DNA from 2 places in the uncultured Dubosiella sp. genome. Region 2 is predicted to be linked to the other one. Evidence: a T-box and tRNA genes for the amino acid it is inferred to sense, from the RefSeq annotation. Region 2 holds a T-box; the other holds one or more tRNA genes.

Region 1 (11,272 bases), on a different contig from region 2:
CACCAGTCCGGTCGCGAACAAGTGGCGGGCCTGCAAGTCGATTGGCAGATCGCGGTGCATTTCCAGCGTGCAAAGTCCTTCGTACACGTTCCATGGACCGAATGTATCGGGCTGCTGGCTGGAAACGAACGCGGCAATCGGCAAATTGTGCTGACGAATGCGCTTGGATGTTTCCTCGAACATCTTGTAGCCCAGTCCCGAATACCGCTGCGGATAGAAATTGTGGCAGGTGAGCACGTAGTCGGTGTTCGGCTTGTAGCTGAGCACGTTTTCGATGTACTTGTTGTCGACGGAGGCGTTGAACTCGATTTTCAAATGATCCGGGTTGTACGTCATTTGCGCTTCCTTGTGGCCGTCGAAGCCTTCGTCAAGCCGGATACCGTCGGCGTGGATATCGGCAAAGAACGACAAGTCGTCGTACGTGATGCCCAGACGTTCGAACACGTACGGCGCCACATCCAAAATGACTTCCATGCCTTTTTCATGCGCGTAGTCGATCAGTTCCTTGAATTCAGCTTTCACTTCCTCTTTGGGCTTGTCAACCGACAACAGACACGTAAAGATCCGCTTGAAGCCGTAGCGGGCGGCCTGTTCGATGTACTTCTTGTTTTCCTCCAGTGTGGCGTGTTCCGGATAAATTGAAATCCCTAGTCTTCTCATGATGAATTCTCCTCTTCTTTTCCTCTTTGTTTATTTTGTCTTTTTATACTGGCGCGGCGTCTGCTTGCGACGTTGACCGAGCTCATGCTTTTTGCGGCTTAGACGCATCCACAACACGCCAATCAGCACGATGGATAAGCCTTCGATCACGACGATGATCGGCTTGTCGTACATGGGCGCGGTCACGATGACGAGCGTTCCGATCGCGATGACGAACAATTCCCACGATCCCCATTTGTTCGGGGCTTGCTTTTCCTGTTTATTTTTCATTAAACCTCCTTTTAAAAGGCGAAAAAAGGAAGGTTCAACCTTCCTTTTCTTGCTGGTCTATCTTTTTTATTCAACTTCCTGTTGACGGTTGGCAAGCAATACAAACGGTGTCCAGATCAGGAACGACACGCCCAGGTTGATCAGCGCGACTAAACCTGCCATCAGACTTCCGCCGGTTGCCAGGAAGGCGTAAATACCAACTGGCATAACCCAAGGCACTTGCACGTACACTGGAGGAATGATTCCACCCGCTGTGAACAAGTAAGCGATCAGCGTACATACTGGCGGAACAAGCAACCAAGGAATGAAGTAGATTGGGTTCAACACGATTGGCAAACCGAAGATAACCGGCTCGTTGATGTTGAACACGCCCATTGGCGCGGCGAGTTTTGCGACCTCACGCACATCCTGACGCTTCGAGAAGAACAGGATCGCGATCAGCAAACCAAGCGTGACACCCGAACCACCCATCTGGGCGTAAGCATCCAGCGAACCACGCGTCCAAATGTAAGGCATGCCTTCCGTCGTGTGGTGCTGTTCGAAATAAGCGAGGTTTTCCAGCAACGCTGGTGTATACACACCTTCGATGAACGGTGCCATAACGTTGGAACCGTGCAGACCGAAGAACCACAGCAGCTGAACGAGGAACGATACGAGGATCGCACTGAACATGTTTTGCGAAAGACCCATCAACGGCGCCTGGATCCATTGCTGGATGAGCTCGTTTGGATACATGCCCGCTGTCGCCACACAGATCTGCGTGATGATACCGAATACGTAAATCGCTACGCATCCTGGAATGATGGCCGCGAACGCGTTACCAACAGCTGGCGGTACGTTTTCCGGCATTTTGATCGTGATCTTGTGGATCATGAGCTGCACGTAAATCATCGAAGAAGCCAGACCGACGATCAACGCGGTGAACAAACCGGTCGCGCCGGTATAGGCGCTACCCATGTAGCCCCAGCCGCTGACGCTGATGTTGACTGCGTCGCCGCTTGCGACCGCTTCCACACCAAGATCGTTGAGCGCGGCCACGCTGGCTGCGTCGACACCTGGCAAAGTGAAATCGAAGACTGCGCTTTGATTCATACATACGACAACCGCGGAGAAGGCGATAACGCCGCCGGCGATTGGATTGACATTATATGTTTTCGCGATTTGATAACCGAGCGCAAACGCGAAGGCGAGCGATAAAATAACGATCGAACCAAAGTACACGTTTCCGTTTACGTTGATCAGCGGTGTCATCGTTGCCACAAAAGAATTTCCCTCACCCCACCAGGAGTTCGGCAGATCTCGGAAGAATACGTTCAAGAGTACGGCGATACTTCCTACCATCGTGATCGGCATGATCGCGATGAAGGCGTCACGGATCGCAACAAGATGCTTTTGGTTACCGATCTTGGCGGCCGCCGGCATGAAGTGTTCTTCCATCCAGTTCAAAAAACCATTCATAGAATTGTATTTCCTTTCTCCAAGCTTTTCACTTGGTCTATACCAATATTAAAACGCTTACATCACTCTTTGTCAACGAGTTTTGACATTTTTTCGAAAATAGATTTTAAATGACGCAGAATTAAGGGAATATATCGTTCAATCGTATTAAAACATATTCTGAAAAGAAACGCCACTCTGAATGGTACCGCTTTCAAAGAAAAAACGGTATAGACCAAAAAAAGACCAATTATGCCAAATTGGTCTACTTGAATTTTACTTTTCTTCCCACGTCATGGCGTACATGGCCGCGCCCACGATGCCCGGCTCGTCCAGTTTCGCCGGAACGAGTTCCACATCGCGCATCGCTTCGAACAGTTTGCTGCGCCATTTTTCCCGAAGAGCCGGCATGAATACATCGGCGCCCTTCATGACGCCGCCGCCTAAAACGATCACGTCCGGGTCTATGACAAGTGAAATCGCCGACAGCAAATTGGATAAGTCGTCCGTCATCTCGTCGACGATTTTAAGCGCTTCCTCATGGTGCTGGGCGGCTCGTTCGAACACCTCGCCCGCGTGCTGGATCGAAGCGTCGATACGCTCTTTTCCCTTGCGTGTCACTGCCGTTCCGCTCGCGCCGCTCTCTACCGCGCCCTTGTTCATGATTCCGTATTGGGAATCGCGCTCGTTGACAATCATATTGCCCACTTCGCCGGCGAATCCGTGACGCCCCATCAGCACTTTTCCCTGTATGACGGCAGCTCCGCCAATGCCTGTGGAAATCGTGACGTAATACACGCTTTCGTTCCCTTTTCCTGCGCCGGCCAGCGCCTCTCCGATGGCGGCCGCCTTTCCATCATTGGCCAGCACGACTCGTCTTCCGTCCAGTTCGCCGGAAAGCTTTTCCGTCAGCGGATAATCGACTAGCTTCGACAAATTGTTCGCGGCCTTGATCGTTCCTTGCTCAACGTCGATCAACCCGGGCACCGCGATCCCGATTGCTTCTGCCTCCTCCTGGTTTGGCAGCGAACGGACAAGATCGACAATGACCTTCACGACATGTTCCGCTCCTTTTTCCGGATTGGACGCGCTTTTGTTGAGCGCCAGCACTTCGCCTTCGGCGTTGATGAGCGCGGCCCGGACATTGGTTCCGCCTAAATCAATCCCAACATATTTCTTCATTTCTTCTTCACCTCATTTTGTTCATTGTATCAAAAAAAGACCCCTCAGGCGAGAGGCCAATTTTGTTTCCAATAAAACGTTAGATTTGAACGATTTTCATCATGTTCGTGCTGCCGGATCCTACTGGATAACCTGCGACCACGATGATGTTGTCCCCTTTGTTGAATCCATATTCCTGGGCGATGTTGCGCGCGAGCTGCACATCGTTTTCCTGCGAGTTCTGGATCGCGGAAACGTAAGGGAATACACCAAATACAGGAAGCAGAGAACGCTCCGTTACTGCGTCGAAGCATACGGCAACGATTGGCGCTTCCGGACGGAATTTCGCCAGGCGCTTTGCGGTGTTTCCGCTTTGCGTGAAGGCCACGATGCATTTCACGTCGATGGCCAGCGAAGTATCCGCTACCGAAATCGCGATCGCGTCGTTCATCGTGCGGCGGCTCGACTTGATGCCTTGTTTCAGGCGTTCCTTGTAAGGAATCATCGGCTCAACCGCGTTGGCGATCTTCGTCATGGTATGAACGGCTTCCACCGGATAGTGGCCGGCGGCTGTTTCTCCCGAACACATGATCGCGTCCGTTCCGTCCATGATCGCGTTGGCCACGTCGCTAGCTTCCGCGCGGGTCGGGCGCGGGTTTTCCTGCATACTTTCCAACATGTGGGTCGCGGTAATTACCGGTTTCCCCATTTCGTTGGCAATCTTGATCATTTGTTTTTGATAGATTGGAACATATTCGAGCGAAACGTTGACGCCAAGATCGCCACGGGCGACCATAACGCCATCGCTGACTTCAAGGATGTCTCGCAAATTATCGAAACCTTCCTGGTTTTCAATCTTCGGAATGATCTGGATATTGTCTTTGTTTTCGTCGATCAAAATTTTCCGGATCGCCAGCACGTCTTCACGACGGCGCACGAAACTTGCGGCGATGTAGTCGACATCGTTTTTCGCGCCGAACCGGATATCCGCCTCGTCTTTCGCGGATACGAATGGCATACTCAAAATGATTCCCGGCAGGTTGCATCCTTTGCGGCTCTTCAAAAAGTGAGGGTTCGCAACAACGCCTTTAATAACGCTTCCCGGTTCCACATCCGTGATATCGACGCGCATCTTTCCGTCATCCATCAAGATGTAGTCGCCTTTTTTCACATCGTTGAACACTTCCGGACAACGCAAAGTGAACCGGTCGTGGTTTCCGAGTACTTCCTCTTTGACGATTGTCACCTCGTCGCCTTCCGCGAAATCGACGCCGCCGTTCTCAAAGTCGCCCAGACGAATTTCCGGCCCTTTGGTATCCAATAAAATACCGATTGGCTTTTTCGTTTCCTGCGATACTTCGCGAATCAGATTGATTCGTTCCCCGTGCTCTTCGTAGCTTCCATGCGAGAAGTTCAATCGGGCGATATTCATGCCTTCTTTGACCAGTTTCGTGAGTGTTTCCTTATTTTCACTAACCGGCCCGATCGTACAAACAATTTTTGTCTTTTTTTCCATACTGTTCCTTTCCTCAAATAGTTCCTTCCTTAAAAAACTTAAGCCTATTCTATCCTAATCGTTCAAACAGATTTGTCAATGGTTTTCTTGACTCTGCCGGCATACACAACGCTTTTTCGATTGGGTAGGATACGATTTTGTTGTCGTGGATCGCGACGCACTGTCCACCGATACCCTGCATAAGCAAATCAACGGCTTTTTCTCCCATTTGGGAGGCGAGCATACGATCAAACGGACAAGGCGAACCGCCACGTTGAATATGGCCCAACACCGTGGCGCGTCCGGAAAAACCAGTATTTAGACTGATTTTCTTGGCAAGTTGATGCACATCGGTGATTTTTTCACTGATGACGATAATCGCGTGTTTCTTCTTTCGGATCAAGTCCAGATCCCGCAAACGATCCAAAATCTCGTTTTCGTCAAATCCGGTTTCGCTCGTTACGACGATTTCCGCTCCGCAGGCGATGCCGGCCCACAACGCCAGATCCCCGCAGCGGTTTCCCATGACTTCCACGATCGAGCAGCGATGGTGGGAGTTGGATGTGTCCCGCAGTTTATCGACCGCGTCGACCACCGTTTCCAGCGCGGTCTGGAATCCAATCGTAAAATCGGTGCAGTTGATGTCGTTGTCGATCGTACCCGGCAAACCGATGCAGTTGATTCCCATTTCCGTCAAAGAAAGCGCCCCGCGATAGGAACCATCCCCGCCGATGACGACAACCGCTTCGATTCCTCTTTTTTCAAGCTGCCGAATCGCTTTTTGACGAACTTCGAGATCTTTGAACTCCGGAAGTCTTGCAGACCCGAGAATCGTCCCTCCCCGATTGACGATCTCGCTGACATCCTCGCGGGTCAACGGTTCGATATATCCCTCGACCATCCCCTTGTACCCGTTGTAGATTCCAAACACTTCAAGACCTGCGTTCAATCCAACGCGCGTCACTGCGCGGATCGCCGCATTCATCCCTGGCGAATCGCCGCCAGAAGTTAAAATGCCTATTCTTTTTACCATACTTCAACCTCCATCAGGCTATAGATTTCATTAGTTTTACTATACCATAATGGGCTTGGAAATTCAGCTGTAAAGAAGTGTAGTTTTCTCGTTTTCCTTCCTTACTTTTATGCAAATAATTGGACGGGCCAAACCACATCCACGTATATTGAAGAAAGGAGGTAGTATTATGTTTTTTTCAACCACATATTCCATCATCGGTCTCGTCTGGTACGTTTTTGTCGTGATCGGCAGCTGGAAAATGTTTCAAAAAGCCGGCGAAAGCGGATGGAAAGCTTTGATTCCGGTGTACAATCTTTATATCGTATTCAAGTTCTCGTGGCAGACCATGTATTTCTGGGTTTGGCTTGGATTGACTGTCATTTCCTTTTTCATGGGTTCAAACGCCAACAGCGTCAACGGTTTCATGTATTACGCCGCCTGGATCATCGGTTTTATCCAGCTCTTGATTTTATGTAATCTGGCGTTCAAAGTGTCGCTAGCGTTCGGACACGGGATCTGGTTCGCTCTGGGCTTGTATTTCTTCCCGTTCTTATTCACGTTGATCCTTGGTTTTGGAAGTTCCCGCTACATTGGAAACTTGTCCTCGAACTATTAACTTCTAAAAGCAGGCTTTCCTGCTTTTTTTGTGCAGGCGCCCGCTTCCGGATTCCCTTCTCTTTTCCTCCGATAAAAAAGAAGATGGCGCGCAATGCCATCCTCTTCGTTCTTTTTACTCGTTTCCAAAATATTCCATCGCGTACATCGCCAGACCAGGAATCACTTTTTTGATTTCAACGTTTGTCGTGTTGACGCATAAATCGTAGTTTTCCTTCTCGCCCCAGCGGGTCGGCGCGATCATTTCATGAATTTTTTTCCGGTTCTTATCCACATCTTTGATTTTCCGGACAAGTTCTTTCTCCGTGAGTTTTTCCTCTTCCGGCCCTTTGGCCCGGCAACGTTTGATTTTCGCTTCCATATCGGCGTAGACGAAGATGCTGAACGGATTGCGTTCCGCCAGGATTTCCGCGCAGCCATGGCCGACAACGACACAGTTTCCTTTGGATGCCAGCTCTTGAATGATCTTTTGCTGGGACACTAAAACGTCGATTTGCTGCTGATTGTAAAACGTATGTCCAAATTGCGTGGAAATGAGCGAAATGGCTTTTTCCGCCACCCCTTCGACATACCCTTCGTGCATTCCCGTTTCCTTGCAGATTTCTTTGATAATTTCCTGATCGTAATAAGCGAATCCGAGTTCGTCGGCCAGCCGCTTTCCAATTTCACGGCCTCCGCTTCCAAATTCTCTGGAAATTGTAATAATTTTATTCATACTCCCTTTTATTCTATGCTTTTCAACATGCGCTGCGGATCTTCGCCCGGTTTCACTTTCTCAAACGCTTTTTCGATGATTCCATTTTCATCAATCAAATACGTGCTGCGAACGACGCCCATATACTTTTTTCCGTACATGGACTTTTCCTTCCATACGTCATAGGCTTCGATCACTTCGTGATCCGGATCCGACAGCAGCGGGAACGGAAAACCGTATTTTTCCTGAAATTTTTTATGCGAGCTCACGCTGTCTTTTGAAACGCCGAGCACGATTGCGTCTTTTTGGGTAAACTGCGGATACAAATCCATGTACGCGCACGCCTGCTTCGTGCAGCCACTTGTATTGTCTTTTGGATAAAAATACAAAATGACCTTTTTCCCTCGCAAATTCGATAGTTTGATTTCGTTTCCGTCCTGATCTTTCAAAGTAAAATCCGGTGCCGGGCTTCCTATTTCCAACATAGAATATTCTCCTTTATTTCCTCTATATTACCATCTTTTGTCTAAAAAGAAAGAGCTTTCACCACGGAAAGCCCTCTTTGTTATTGTCAAACGACTTTTCAAAACCATATTTTCATCGCTCTTTGTTCCTTCTGCATCGGATCTCTTTGCTGTCCTTTTGGATTGACGCTTTACCGGTCGTCATGCCATTTACTTGTCATTCCGCGTTCGTTCTACCTTGATTTCATACACCGTTTCGCTCGCGTATTTTTGATCCGTCTTGCCCATTTTATCGTCTTTCGTTGACGGGGAACACTTCTGAATTGTCGTTCGACCCACATAGATCGTTCTATGTGTTAACCACTTTTTACATTTTCATTTTAGCACGAATCGCGAAAAGATCCGCGCAGATGGAAAAACAAGTCGAAAAAATGGATTTTTAAACAAAAAAAAACGAACACACTCTTTCATCCGAATGTGTTCGATCTGTTTTCAAATGGTGGAGCGTAGGAGGATCGAACTCCTGACCCCCTGCGTGCAAAACAGGTGCTCTCCCAGCTGAGCTAACACCCCACATCTGTTATTATTTTAACGTAAATCAAAAAAAAATCAAGCCCAAATGTGTTAAAATTATCCCATACAACATCAGGAGGCGAATATGAGTACCTATAAGACTATTGCCGAGAACAAAAAAGCCCGGCACGACTATGAATTATTTGACCGGTACGAGGCGGGCATCGAATTAAAAGGAACCGAGATCAAAAGCATCCGCAAAGGCAAAGTGCAAATGAAAGACAGCTATATTTCCTTTCACAACCAGCAGGCGTATATCAAGGAAATGCACATCTCACCGTATGAGTTTGGCAATCGCTTCAATCACGACGAAACAAGAGAGCGCCGGCTTCTGCTGCACAAAAACGAGATTTTAAAACTGGCTCAGGCGGTCAAGATCAAAGGCTATACCATCGTGCCGGTGAAGATGTATATCGCCCATGGCTTAGCGAAGATGGAGATCGCGCTGGCAAAAGGAAAAAACCTTCACGACAAGCGGGAATCTCAAAAAGCGAAAGACGCCAAACGGGAAATCGAAAAAGCGATGAAATATAAATATTGACACTCCGGAGCGAATTCTGTATAATATCCGGAACGGGGGTGTTTTTGGCATTCGATAAGTAAGTGTTTGGATCCAACCACAGCCGTGAAGGAACACGTTAAAACCACTTAATTTTAAACGCTAAAACTAGAATTGCTAATGTATTTGGTGCAAACCAAAGCATGGCTTTTGCTGCCTAATTTAGACTAAGTTTGTCTTGCAGCCCGGATCCGCGAGTTTGCTTTCTTATAGCGGATCACGTGTCAAACAAAGAAGATCGGAATAAGTGTGGATCTGTTCCTTATTCCTAAAAACGCAGATCAAAACCTATGCTGGTTCTGTCCACCGATCGCATAGGATATATAGATGGACTAAGCTGTAAACGTTGGATCGTGGAGCCTTGCTTAGACAGGAGTTCGATTCTCCTCACCTCCACCAAAGTAAATAACGTCCTTGATGAAAGGATTTTCGATATTCAAGCCTTGGAAACAAGGCTTTTTTTCATTGGAAACGAAAAAGCCGCGATGCGTCCGGTTTCACATCCGGCCATTGCGGCTTTTTCTGTTTTATTTCACTTTATTTTTTCGTTGCTTCGCTGACTTTGTCCTTGACGGCTTGAATCGCGTCGCCCGCTTTGTCTTTTGCGACATTGAGTGTAGCGGCCGCCTGATTTTTCGCGTCTTCTACGCCATTTTTCAAATCTTTTTTCGCTTTCTCAGCGCTGTCTTTCAAATTGCGTTCCGCTTCTTTGGCGTCGTGTTCCGCTTTGACTTTCGCCGCTTCCTTTTCTACATCGTCTTTCAAATCTTCCCAGCCTTCTTTAATGTCTTCCGCTGCTTTTTTAAAAAAATCTGCCATTTGATTGTCCTCCTTGTATGCGAGTCTGCTGACTCTTATATTCTTCTAATCCCATCATATGGGAAACAGAAAGAGGAAGCAAACGCGATGCAACCCTGAAAATCCTTTGAAATGAATTGAAACAAAAATATTCCATTTTCTTAAATTTTCACCATTTTCTCCCACGATTGTTTATTGACAAGAAACATTTGCCTATATTTTTTGAACGAATCCCCTTGCAATCTCTCGAAAGAATCGTATAATGATTAATATTATGAAAGGAAAGGTGGATACAGTTCACCAAGGTGAAAAAATATGACACGTGTTTACAATTTCAGTGCAGGCCCGGCCTGTTTACCTGAGTGGGTCTTAAACAAGGCCAGCCAGGAAATGCTGGATGCTCACTCAAGCGGGATGAGCGTAATGGAGATGTCCCACCGATCCAGTGAATTCGAAAACATTTTGAATACGGCGAAAGATAGGCTGCGTCGTTTAATGGACATTCCTGAAGATTACGAAATCTTGTTTTTGCAAGGCGGGGCTTCTTTGCAGTTTTCAATGGTTCCTATGAATTTATTGAAGCACAGCGCGGACATTATCAATACAGGCCAATGGACAAAAAAAGCGATTGCCGAACATAAAAAGCTCGGCGATACCCATGTTGTCGCCTCCAGCGCGGAAGATAATTTTACGTACATCCCAAAAATCAAGCAAGAGGATTTGAGTCCGGACAGCGATTACGTTTACATTTGCGAAAACAACACGATCTACGGCACAAAATATAAAACGCTGCCTCCGCATGACGGAAAGCTTTTGGTGGCGGATATGTCGAGCTGCATTTTGAGCGAGCCTGTCGATGTCAGCCAGTACGATTTGATTTTTGCCGGCGCGCAAAAAAACATCGGGCCGGCTGGCGTGACTTTGGTCATCATTCGAAAAGACTTGCTGACGGAAAACGAAGCGCTGCCAAGCATGCTCAACTATAAAACCTACGCGGACAACAACTCCATGTACAATACGCCGCCAACTTACGGCATTTACGTGTGCGGGCTTGTCTTTGAATGGCTGGAAGAGCAAATCGGCGGTTTGGAGGCGATGGAAAAAATCAACCATCAAAAAGCGGCTTTGCTTTACGATTACATCGACCAGTCCACGTTGTACTCCAATCCTGTCGCCAAAGAAGACCGCTCGTATATGAACGTCCCGTTTGTCACCGGCGATAAGGATCTGGATGCGAAATTTGTGAAAGAAGCCAAAGAAGCGGGTTTTGTCAATATCAAAGGTCACCGCAGCGTCGGCGGTATGCGCGCCAGCATTTACAACGCGATGCCTGTCGAAGGCGTGGAAGCGCTCGTTGATTTTATGAAAAAATTCGAAAGCGAAAATACGAAGGGATAAAAAGCTATGTATAAAATTAAACTTTACAACAATATCGCTCAAAAAGGACTGGATCGTTTTAACGACCAGTTTGAAGTCGGAACGGATGTCGAGGCGGAAGACGCGATTATCGTCCGTTCCGCCAACCTGCACG
Region 2 (11,272 bases):
TTGGATTCCATGCTTGCCCAAACGGTGACGCTCGATCTTTCGCAATTCGAAAAGCCAAAACAACACTATGACATGGTAGTCGTGGCGCTCCACCAAATTGTGGAGAATCTGGCCGAACACGTCGTGGTGAGCCAGTTTGAAACGATTCTTACGCCAGATCAAATCACGCGCATTCGCCAGCGGTTTGATGAAACACGCGTCCGCTTTCAAAACGTCGCGCCGGCGCGCGGATGCTTTGGCAAAGTGGATGTCGTGGATTTGCAGCCGGAAACGCTCGGTTTGGCGCAACGCGCGCTCGATGTGCGGCGGCAAGTGATGGAGCGGCTGGATGAAGCCGGCTTTTACCCGTGCGAGGGCTTTATGAAGACAATGGAAGGGGAGATCTGCGTCGTGGGCGATTCGATTCGGACATTTGAAAAGACGTCGGGCTACATTTGGACCCGAAAACGAACGATTTCAGGGGACGAAGCGCTTTTTGAGCTGGAGCAAGAGGCGCTTGCGGGCGTTGGAACGCTGTTCGACCGTGTCGAGTATCGGCTTCGTTTTGTGGAGCCCGTCGATTCCGGGGCGGCGCGCAATTTGTGCCAGTCGCTGCGCGAAACGTATCCGTTTATCGCGGATATTCAAATTGTTTCGGATTTTTGAAAAACAGGTGTTGCTTTTTGGAAAAAGGTTTGCTATTATAAATGGGCAGTCAAGGAAATGCCCGGGTGGTGAAATTGGTAGACGCAGTGGACTCAAAATCCACCGGTAGCGATACCGTACCGGTTCGAGTCCGGTCCTGGGCACCATTTGTCTATAACGAACCGAAAGGTTCGTTTTTTTCTTTCACTTTTTTGCGCCAGGTGAAAGAAAAAAGCGCAATGGTTGATGGAGGTGTGAGTGTGAAAGTTTTACTCGGCTTAAGCGGTGGCGTTGACTCGGCTATCGCCGCTTATTTACTCAAAGAGCAGGGATACGACGTGACCTGCTGTTTTATGCGCAACTGGGACAGCTTTGCCAACAATGACATTCTTGGCAATCCGACGATCATGGAAGGCGTATGCCCGCAAGAGCAGGACTATCTGGATGCCAAAGCGGTCGCCGACCATCTTGGCCTGCCGCTGCGGCGCGTTGATTTCATCCAGGAGTACTGGGATCAGGTATTCGTGACGTTTTTGAAGGAATACGAACGCGGACGCACGCCGAATCCGGATATTTTATGCAACAAATACATTAAGTTTGACGCGTTTTTCGACTACGCGATGAAAAACGGATTCGACGCGGTCGCCACCGGACATTACGCGTCCAACGTGCGAATCGACGGCTACACGTATTTGACGCGCGCCCACGACACGAACAAAGATCAAACGTATTTTTTGTGCCAAGTGCCGGAAAGCGCCATCGCGAAAACGATTTTTCCTTTGGGTGGCATCGACAAGCCGGAAGTGCGGCGCATCGCCAAGGAGCTCGATTTGGAATCTGTCATGACAAAAAAGGACAGCACCGGTATTTGTTTTATTGGCGAGCGAAATTTCCGGGATTTTTTAACGAATTACCTGCCAAGCAAGCCGGGACGCATCGTCGACGTGGATACCGGAAAGACGCTCGGCGAGCACATCGGCGTGTTGTATTATACGATCGGGCAGCGCAAAGGATTGAATATCACGCGCGATAAAGGCCCGTGGTTCGTCATTGGAAAAGATGTCCATAAAAACGTGCTCTATGTTTGCCACCACACAAGAAAACAATGGCTCGACTCCGATGAAGCCGTTGTCAGCGGAATGAACTGGATCGTGAAAGACCACGCCGAGGTGCCCAAGCGCCTGACTTGCAAGTTCCGCTACCGTCAGCCGGACCAGGACGTTGAACTGGAATGGATCGACGAAACGACAGTGCGGCTGCGCTATCCGCAAACGATTGCCGGCGTGACATGCGGGCAGGAAGCCGTGCTGTATGACGGGCAAAAATGCCTGGGGGGCGGCGTCATCGACTTTGTATATCGAAACGGAAAAGATTTAAACGAGCAAATCATTCAAACCGGCGCCCGGAGGATGGCGCATGCGTGAGGTCGTGAAGGCGCGGCTGGATTTTGTCATTTTTGAAAACAAGGAAAACCACTACGTCGTCGCCTCCTTTGAAGAAACCGAAGACTACCATGAATTCACCGGCGCTGGCCGCCTCGTCGATCCAAAAGAGGAGGGCGAGTACGAGCTGGAAGGCGAATACGTCGAGCATCCGCGCTACGGGACGCAGTTTCGAATTGACCGGGCCAAACTCGTTTTGCCAACCCGCAAAGAGGCAGTCGTTCATTTTTTGTCGTCCGACACGTTTCCGACAATCGGCAAAAAAAGCGCTGAAACGATTTACGACACGCTGGGGGAGGATTGTCTGGAACAAATTCGTCAAAACCCGCAAGTGCTGCAGCAGGTTCCCCGGTTTCCGCAAAAGAAAATCGACATCATCACCGATGGAATTTGCCAGTTTACCGGTTTTAACGACAACTACATCAAGCTGCTTGAATACGGATTGACAAACCGGCAAATCACGCTGCTGGAAAACACGTACGAAGACGACGCGCTCAAAACGATCGAGGAAGACCCGTTTCGGCCGCTTTACGAAATTTATGGCTTCGGCTACAAGGGAGCGTGCCGGCTGGCGGACGCCATCGAGCTGCCAGCCGATGATTTGCGGCGTCTGGAAGCGATGATTTACGAGGAGTGCCGGCAAATGGCGATGCGTTCGGGCAATACGTACATTCCGTATCCGATTGTGCAGGAACGGTTTCAGTCGGTTCAAAAAGAGGCGTTCGAGCAGGCGCTGGCCAACTTGATTGGCCGGCAGAACTTGCAGGCGGAACAAGAAAAGATTTATCCGTTTTCGTTGTACGAAGACGAGATCTTGATCGCCAAGGGGCTGCGGACGCACTGGTTTGATGTCGAGCCTGTCGCGGCGCAAGACATCGACGAGAAAATCGAGCAAGTCGAGTTTATGCTCAACATCGAATACGACGCCATTCAAAAACAAGCCATCCACGCTTTTTTTGAACACTCCGCTACGATTTTGAACGGAGGGCCGGGAACCGGAAAAACGACGACCGTCAAAGGCATCCTGCAAATCGCGCGCATGGTGTATCCAGACGCTGTGATCCAGCTTTGCGCCCCGACCGGGCGGGCGAGCAAGCGCCTCTCCCAGCTTTCCGACAACGACTCCAAAACGATTCACTCGCTTTTGAAGTGGAACCTGGATGACAACCAGTTTGGAAAGGACGAAAACGATCCGCTGGATGTCGACATTTTGATCGTGGACGAGTTTTCGATGGTGGACACCCATTTGTTCGCGGCGCTGCTGCGGGCGCTGCCGCCGTATTGCCGGATCTTGCTGATTGGCGACGAGGACCAGTTGGAAAGCGTGGGACCGGGAAAGGTGTTCAACGATTTGATTGAAAGCGGCATTTACCCGATTGTCCATTTGGAAAAGATCTTTCGGCAGTCCAGCGGCTCGGGAATCGCCCAGCTCGCCCGTTTGATCCGGGACGAGCAGCCGCTCGCGTTTGCGGATGGAGCGAATTTTATCGAGCGCGGGCAAGGTCAAATTCTGGAAACGCTAAAGAAAGCCATCGCGCAATACGACGAGCAGGAGCGAATGTCGCTGCAAATCATCGCGCCCATGTATAAAGGAAAGGTTGGCATCGACGCCATCAACGCCACGATGCAGGCGATGATCAATCCAAACGACGGGAAAAAGCGGCAGGTGAAAGCCGGAACGGTATGGTTTCGGGAAGACGACAAAGTGATGCTTTTGAAAAATCTGCCCGAAGACGACGTGTACAATGGCGATATCGGCTACATTTGCGAGATTCACGATGGCATCATCACGGTGGATTTCGGCAGTCAAATCGTCGATTTCTCGAAAGATTTCCTCTACTATTTGTCGCATGCCTACTGCATTAGCGTCCACAAGGCGCAAGGCAGCGAATACGACCGGGTGTATTGTGTCGTGGAGCCCCAAACCGCCCACATGCTCAACAAGCGTCTGCTTTACACCGCCGTTTCCCGGGCGAAAAAGGAGTTGTTCGTCGTCGGGGATCCGGCGCTTTTTGGCCAGAGGGTGCGCCGCAAGCAAAGCCATATTCGAATGACGACTCTTCAGCAGCGGATCCAGGAGGCGATGAAGTAAAAATGGATTTGCCAAATCGCAAAAATCCTGATACCATATCCTTAGTTTGACCATGAAAAAGACAAGTAGCCTATGGATTTTTCTTGATAGAGACGAGGTGGCTGGTGGAAACCTCGAGAAAGCCGTGGGGGAAGCTGCTTTGGAGTTGGACCGCGAGCCCGCGTTATCGGCAGACGAGTGCGTTTTTCGAAATCGAAAAATGAAGCAGGATGGTACCGCGTAATCATTACGTTCCTAGCAATAGGGACGTTTTTTTATTGAAAAAGGAGATTAGGAATGAAACAACTAACAGGAAACGAAGTACGACAAAAGTTTCTCGATTATTTTTCCGAGCAAGGACATATGATCGAGCCGGGAGCGAGCTTGATCCCGAACAACGATCCGACGCTGTTGTGGATCAACGCCGGCGTCGCGGCGCTGAAAAAGTATTTTGACGGATCCGAGAAGCCGCGCTGCAACCGCATCGCCAACGCCCAGAAAAGCATTCGGACCAACGACATCGAAAACGTCGGCCGCACGGCCCGGCACCATACTTTTTTCGAGATGCTTGGCAACTTTTCGATTGGCGACTATTTCAAAGAGGAAGCCATTCCGTTTGCCTGGAACTTTTTAACCGGCGAGCAATGGATGGGAATCGACAAGGACCGGCTGTATGTTTCCGTGTATACCGATGACGAGGACGCGTACCGCATCTGGACCGAGGTGTGCCACGTGGATCCTTCCCACATTTTGAAAACAGACGACAACTTCTGGGAAATCGGCAAGGGACCGGGCGGCCCGGATTCGGAAATCTTCTTCGATCGTGGCGAAAAATACGATCCGGAAGGATTGGGAGAGCGTCTGTTTTTCGAAGAGCTGGAAAACGACCGCTACATCGAGGTTTGGAACGTCGTGTTCTCGCAATTCGACTGCGATCCGGCGCTTGACCGCAAGGACTACAAAGAGCTGCCGCAAAAAAACATTGATACCGGTATGGGACTCGAGCGGCTTGTCGCTTTGATCCAGGATGGCGAAACGAACTTCGACACCGATTTGTTTTTGCCAATCATCCACGCGACCGAAGAAATCGCGAACGATCCATACCAGGGCGAGTACAAGATGGCGTACCGTGTCATCGCTGACCACATTCGAACCATTGTGTTCGCTTTAAGCGACGGAGCGAACTTCTCGAACAGTGGTCGCGGGTACGTGCTGCGCCGCGTCCTGCGCCGGGCGGCCCGCTATGGCTTGAAGCTTGGAATCGACGAGCCGTTTTTGTACAAGCTCGTGCCGGTTGTCAACGAAGTGATGAAAGACTATTATCCGTATTTGTCCGAGCACACCGCCATGAACGAGAAGCTGATCAAAAACGAAGAGGAAACGTTCAAGAAGACGTTGAAAAACGGCCAGGCGCTGCTGGACGAGGAAATCGCCAACGCCAAAGACGGCACACTTTCGGGCGAAGTCGTATTCAAACTGTACGACACGTACGGGTTCCCGTTTGAATTGACGCAGGAAATCGCCGAAGAGCACGGCTTGAAAATCGTCCGCGAGCAATTCGACGAGCAAATGCAGGCGCAAAAAGACCGCGCCCGCGCCGCCCGCAACGCCAAAGATTCCTTCGCTTCGCAAAACGAGGCGCTCATGAACTTCACGACTCCAAGCGAGTTTGTCGGCTACGACGAGCTGACATGCGAGGGCAAAGTCATCGCCTTGTTCAAAGAGGGCGAAATGGTGGACGCAATCGAAGGCGAAGGCGACGTCATTTTCGACCGGACTTGCTTTTACGCGGAAAGCGGCGGACAAGTCGCCGACGCCGGAACGGTGTCGGGCGATGGAGTGCTGGCTGAAGTGGTGGATGTGCAAAAGACGCGCAACGCGCAAAACCTTGTGAAAGTCCACGTCAAGGAAGGCGTGCTTCGACTTGGCGACTTGGTGCATCAAAGCGTGGACGCAGCCAAGCGCGCCCGCACGACGGCGAACCACTCTTGCACCCATTTGCTGCAAAGCGCGCTTAAAAAAGTGCTGGGCGATCACATTCAGCAAGCCGGAAGCTTTGTCGGCCCGGATTATTTGCGGTTTGACTTCCATCATTTTGAAAAGCTGACGCCCGATCAGCTGGCGGAAGTCGAACGAATCGTCAACGAGTACATCGCCGGCGCCTATCCGGTCACAAAGGAAATTATGGATATCGAAGAAGCCCGTCAATCGGGCGCGACCGCGTTGTTTAACGAGAAGTACGGCAGCAAAGTGCGCGTCGTGACGATGGGCGACGTGTCGAAAGAGTTTTGCGCCGGATGCCACGTGGACAACACGGCGAATATCGGGGTGTGCAAAATCGTAGGCGAGGAAAGCATCGGTTCCGATTCGCGCCGGATCACGGCGAAGACGGGGTACGCGGCGTACGAGGATTTCGCGCATGAACACGGGCAGCTCGATACGATCGCGGCCGCGATGAAGCAAAAAGGTATCAAGGATATCGAGGAAAAAGTGGCGCAGCAGCTGCAAAACGCCAAGGCGCTGCAAAAAGAGCTCGACCAGCTCAACAACAAGATTTTCGCTTTGCGCGCAAACGAGTGGATCCAGGAAAAAGTCAAAGCGGGTGCCTTCGACTTGCTCATCAAAAAAGTGCAAGGCATGGATGGCAAGGCGATGAAGGACATTGTCGCCAACCTCAAAGCTAAAGACTCTGGATTGCTTGTGCTGCTGATCGCGGCCGATGACAAAAAAGTCGTATTTGTTGCCGGCGCGGGCAAGGACGCGGTAGCCAAAGGGGCCAACGCGGGCCAAATCGTCAAAATGGCGGCCAACGTATGCGGCGGCAACGGCGGCGGCAAGCCGGATCTGGCGCAGGCTGGCGGCAAGGACGCTTCGAAGGTGGACGAGGCCATTGAACTCGTGCGCTCGTATGTGCCGTCCATCGCGTAGTTTCAAGGAAACAAGAATGAAATCGCTTTTCATTTTTTAGCGGTTAAGGTACAATGTTTTATATGTTAGGAGTGTGATGAGAATGAGAGACGTAACAGCGACGATGACGTTTACGACCGAAGAGATCCGTCGTGAAAACATCAAGACGATTCTTCGTGAAGTGAGTCAGGCATTGGAGGAGAGGGGATACAACTCCGAAAACCAAATTGCCGGGTACTTGATCAGCAACGATCCGGCTTACATTTCATCCCATAAAAATGCTCGGAATCTCATCCAGCGTATCGAACGATACGAGATTATCGAGGAACTCGTTCGCGCGTATTTGGAAAAATAATGCAGAAGATTATAGGATTGGATCTCGGCAGCAAAACGTGCGGGATCGCGATCAGCGACGCCCTGGGATTGATTGCCAGAGCTCTGACAACCGTTCGGTTCGAATCGGATGATTATGACACATGTCTGGATGAAGTGCTCACGATCCTTCAGGAACAAAAAGTCAAGGAAGTCGTGCTTGGTCTGCCCAAACACATGAATGGCGATATCGGCATTCGGGGCCAGATTTCGATCGACTTCGCAAAACAGCTGGAAGCCCATGGAATCAAGGTGGATTTGTGGGACGAGCGTTTGACGACCGTCAGCGCGGAGCGATTGCTTATTCAAGGGGACGTTTCAAGAAAGAAGCGGAAGAAGGTAATCGACCAGATGGCGGCGGTGCAGATTCTGCAAAGTTATTTAGATCGACAAAACGGGGGATTTTAAGCCCCGTTTTTTTCAGGAGGAAAAAAGATGTTGGATTCAAACAGTTTATATGTAACCGATGAAAATGGAAACGAAGTGAAAATGACGATTCTTTTCACGTTCGACGCCCCGGACGGGACACAATACGTCGTGTTCCAGCGGGCGGGCGCGGACGATGGCGAGGTCTTCGCTTCCCGCTACGACGACCAGGGACAACTGATCCCGATCGAGTCCGAAGAGGAATGGGACATGGTCGAGGAAGTGATCAACACGTTTGTCGAGGACGAAGAGAATGCCGAAGCCTAAAAGAAAGCGAACGTTCCATTTTGGAAGGCTGCTTCTGGTCGTCGCGCTGTTTTTGCTCGTAATCGCGGGCGGACTGGCCGCGTACGGCTATGTTAGCTTGCAGCCGGCGGGAAATGGAAATAAGGAAGTGGAATTTGAAGTGGCGGAAGGCGAGAGCTTTCCGTCGGTCTTGGCCAATTTGGAAAAGCAGGGAATCATTAAAAACGCGAATGTCGCCTCCTTGTACGCCAAACTGACCCATCACAACACCCATTACGCGGGCGTGTTTTTGTTAAACGACAACATGAGCACCGAGCAGGTGCTCGCGTACTTGGCCAATCCCGAGAACATCATGGATCAGTCGATCCGCTTTACGATCCCGGAAGGACAGTGGGCCAAGGAAATCGCGGCGAACTTGTCCAAGCAGCTGCCATTTACCGAAAAGCAAATCCTGAAGCTGTGGAACGACGAGGCGTATATCAAAACGCTCGCCAAGTCGTATCCGTTCTTGGATCCGGCCGCGCTTTCCAATCCGGATTTGAAGGTGAAGCTGGAAGGCTATTTGTTTCCGGAAACATACTTCATCGAACGCGACGCGACGCTTGATGAAGTGACACGGATGTTTTTGGATCAATTCAAAGCCGTGTACGACCAATACAAGACGCAATTCGCGCAAAGCGGCATGGATGTCGAGGACATCGTGACGCTGGCAAGCGTCATCCAGTTCGAATCCGGCTCGACGCAGGACATGAAAGAAATTTCCGGCGTGTTCCACAATCGGCTCGATCAAAATATGAAGCTGGAATCAAGCGTGACCGTATGCTACGCGCTGTACGACCAGTTTGATTCGCCGGAAGACTGCGAGACGCAATACGATATTGACTCGCCATACAACACGTACCAGATCGAAGGGCTCCCGGCCGGACCGATACTCAATCCCGGCAAGGACGCGATCGTCGCGGCGCTTGAACCGAACAAAAACGACTACTTGTTTTTTGTCGCCGACATTTACAACGTGAAGACGAATCCGGGACAAGTGTACTATTCATCAAATTATGAGGACCATCAAAAACTGATGGAGGAGCTTCATCTCGTCATTGAATAACAATGGGAAGGTTGCTATAATTGGAAGTATTGTTAAGGAGTGAAAAACATGCCAAGCGAAAAATTTTATGTTACGCAGGAAGGGTATGACGATCTAGTCAAAGAACTGGAAAACCTCGTCCATAACGTTCGTCCGCAAGTCATCGTCGAGCTGCAGGAAGCCCGCGCCCAAGGTGACTTGTCCGAGAACGCCGACTACGACGCGGCCCGCGAACACCAGGCCCAGGTCGAAGCGCGGATCCGTGAAGTCGAAGCCATTTTGAAACAGGCGGAAATCATTGAGGAAAGCGATGACGAGAGCCATCAAAAAGTCATCCACATTGGTTCGGTTGTGACGATTGAGGATTTAAGCGACAACGAGATCGCGACCTACACCATTGTCGGAACGACGGAAGCCGATCCATTCGAAGGCAAGATCTCGAACGAGTCCCCGGTCGTGCAGGCGATTCTCGATAAAAAGGTGGGAGACGTGGTTACGATCGCCAAGGCGACGGTTCCATACGATGTAAAAATCATTGATATTAAGTAAAAAAAGAAAAAATGGAGAAAATTGGAGAAAAAATGTCCGGTTTTCTCCTTTTTTGTCGTATATAAAGGTATGACGAAAAAAATTTTAACCCTTTTGCTGCTGCTCATGTTCAGCTACGCGCTGGCCGGCCGCTATGAACCGGTCCGGCTGGAACGACCGGGCTCGCGCCACGTCCGCATTGAAATCAAAGGAGGAATCCAAAATCCAGGGACATACGAACTGCCAACGGGCGCGACCGTCGAAGACGCGATTGAGGAAGCGGGTGGCTTGCATGAAAACGCCGATCTCTCCCGCGTCGCCTTGATGGCCGAACTGCGCCCCGACGATTTGATCGTGATCCCGCTGGCGGATCCAACGCAGGCCGCGCTTGTATCCATCAACGCCGCGAGCAGCGAACAGCTGCAGACGCTGCCTGGCGTCGGTCCGGCCATCGCCGCGCGAATTATCGAGTACCGCGAGCAGACGCCTTTTCAAGCGCTGGAGGACATTCAAAACGTGAAAGGCATCGGCGAGAAGATGTTTGAAAAAATCAAGGAGCAAATTTGCTTGTGAACGCCTGGCTGCTTGTCGGACTGGGCGTCTGGCTTTCCGCGATGCTCGACCCGTTTTACTGCTTGTTTTTTTGTGGCTTCGCCAGCTTGTATTTCGCGTTCCGCTTTCCGAAAACGTGGACAAGCGCCTTGTTTTTGGGACTCGCTTTGCTTCGGCTCGGATTTTCGTGCGCCAGCGCCGAAGCGAAGCCGGGCGAATACACCGTCTACGAAGTCAAGGCGAATTACGCTCTGGCAAGAAACGGACGAGCGAAAATCGTTCTCTACCAGGTGCCAAACGCGGCATATGGGGACCGCTACGCGGTCCAGACGCTTGAGCCGATTCATTCGCTTCATAATCTTTCCCTTTTTTCCTTTGAGGCGCACATGGCCAAACAAGGGGTGGAACTGTACGCGCGCGATCCGGTTTTGATTGCCGCCTCCAACTCGGTACAAGCTCGGATTTTCCGGTCATTGCAAGCCCGGGACGATCCGTTTTTGCTGGGGGCGTTGTATGGCATCGCCGAGAAGGAGTCGTTTTTTGCCACCCTTGGTCTTCCGCTTGTCACGCTCTTTTGTTTTGGAGAGCGATGGATGCGGCGCCGGTTTGGTTCAAGCTGGTCCAGACCGCTGACGGCGTTTGGCGTGATCGGATATGGAATCTTTTTCTTTTTTCATCCGGCTTTGATTCGGCTTACACTTGTCCAGCTGACGAAATGGCATACCGATGACTGGCGTCTGGCTTTCGCGTGGCCCATGATTGGCTATGTCCTGCTTCGGCCGGCCGGCGCGCTTGATCTTGTGCTCGTCGTCCCCGTTCTCTGGACATGGATCCATCAAAAAGGATGGAGCGGTCGAAACCAAAAAGCGGTTCAGCTTTTGGCGCTTGCCCTTTTGCAGGTGCTCTTCTTTTCGCAGCTGGATTTGGTCGCGCTCGTGCTGACGGGGGTGTTCAAAAAAGGCTATGCCTTGCTTTTGATCGCTTCGCTGCTGCCCGTTTCCTGGCCGTGGCTGGCGTGGC

The links. A T-box is a leader RNA that pairs with one kind of tRNA and senses whether it is charged. The one in region 2 lies ahead of alaS (alanine--tRNA ligase), so its partner is inferred to be a tRNA-Ala.
Region 1: it encodes a tRNA-Ala, which carries the amino acid that the T-box ahead of alaS (alanine--tRNA ligase) is inferred to sense. The anticodon was not compared.

The regions. Positions count from the first base shown of each region.
Region 1 is NZ_CAXHOA010000006.1:134,538-145,809, forward strand. Features, by position in the region: gene ABNS49_RS06110 (MupG family TIM beta-alpha barrel fold protein) at 1-660, opposite strand, end outside; gene ABNS49_RS06115 (glycosyl transferase family 1) at 691-930, opposite strand; gene ABNS49_RS06120 (PTS sugar transporter subunit IIC) at 997-2,388, opposite strand; gene ABNS49_RS06125 (ROK family protein) at 2,644-3,549, opposite strand; gene pyk (pyruvate kinase) at 3,629-5,044, opposite strand; gene pfkA (6-phosphofructokinase) at 5,094-6,056, opposite strand; gene ABNS49_RS06140 (DUF5684 domain-containing protein) at 6,226-6,654, shown strand; gene ABNS49_RS06145 (cytidylate kinase-like family protein) at 6,769-7,368, opposite strand; gene bcp (thioredoxin-dependent thiol peroxidase) at 7,377-7,832, opposite strand; tRNA gene ABNS49_RS06155 (tRNA-Ala) at 8,309-8,384, opposite strand; gene smpB (SsrA-binding protein SmpB) at 8,470-8,925, shown strand; RNA gene ssrA (transfer-messenger RNA) at 8,960-9,342, shown strand; gene ABNS49_RS06170 (hypothetical protein) at 9,481-9,762, opposite strand; gene serC (3-phosphoserine/phosphohydroxythreonine transaminase) at 10,057-11,139, shown strand; gene ABNS49_RS06180 (phosphoglycerate dehydrogenase) at 11,146-11,272, shown strand, end outside.
Region 2 is NZ_CAXHOA010000001.1:317,877-329,148, reverse strand. Features, by position in the region: gene ABNS49_RS01620 (ATP cone domain-containing protein) at 1-645, shown strand, start outside; tRNA gene ABNS49_RS01615 (tRNA-Leu) at 705-791, shown strand; gene mnmA (tRNA 2-thiouridine(34) synthase MnmA) at 885-2,048, shown strand; gene ABNS49_RS01605 (ATP-dependent RecD-like DNA helicase) at 2,041-4,158, shown strand; T-box leader at 4,202-4,397, shown strand; gene alaS (alanine--tRNA ligase) at 4,435-7,065, shown strand; gene ABNS49_RS01595 (IreB family regulatory phosphoprotein) at 7,148-7,399, shown strand; gene ruvX (Holliday junction resolvase RuvX) at 7,399-7,824, shown strand; gene ABNS49_RS01585 (DUF1292 domain-containing protein) at 7,852-8,109, shown strand; gene mltG (endolytic transglycosylase MltG) at 8,096-9,193, shown strand; gene greA (transcription elongation factor GreA) at 9,242-9,721, shown strand; gene ABNS49_RS01570 (ComEA family DNA-binding protein) at 9,791-10,273, shown strand; gene ABNS49_RS01565 (MBL fold metallo-hydrolase) at 10,270-11,272, shown strand, end outside.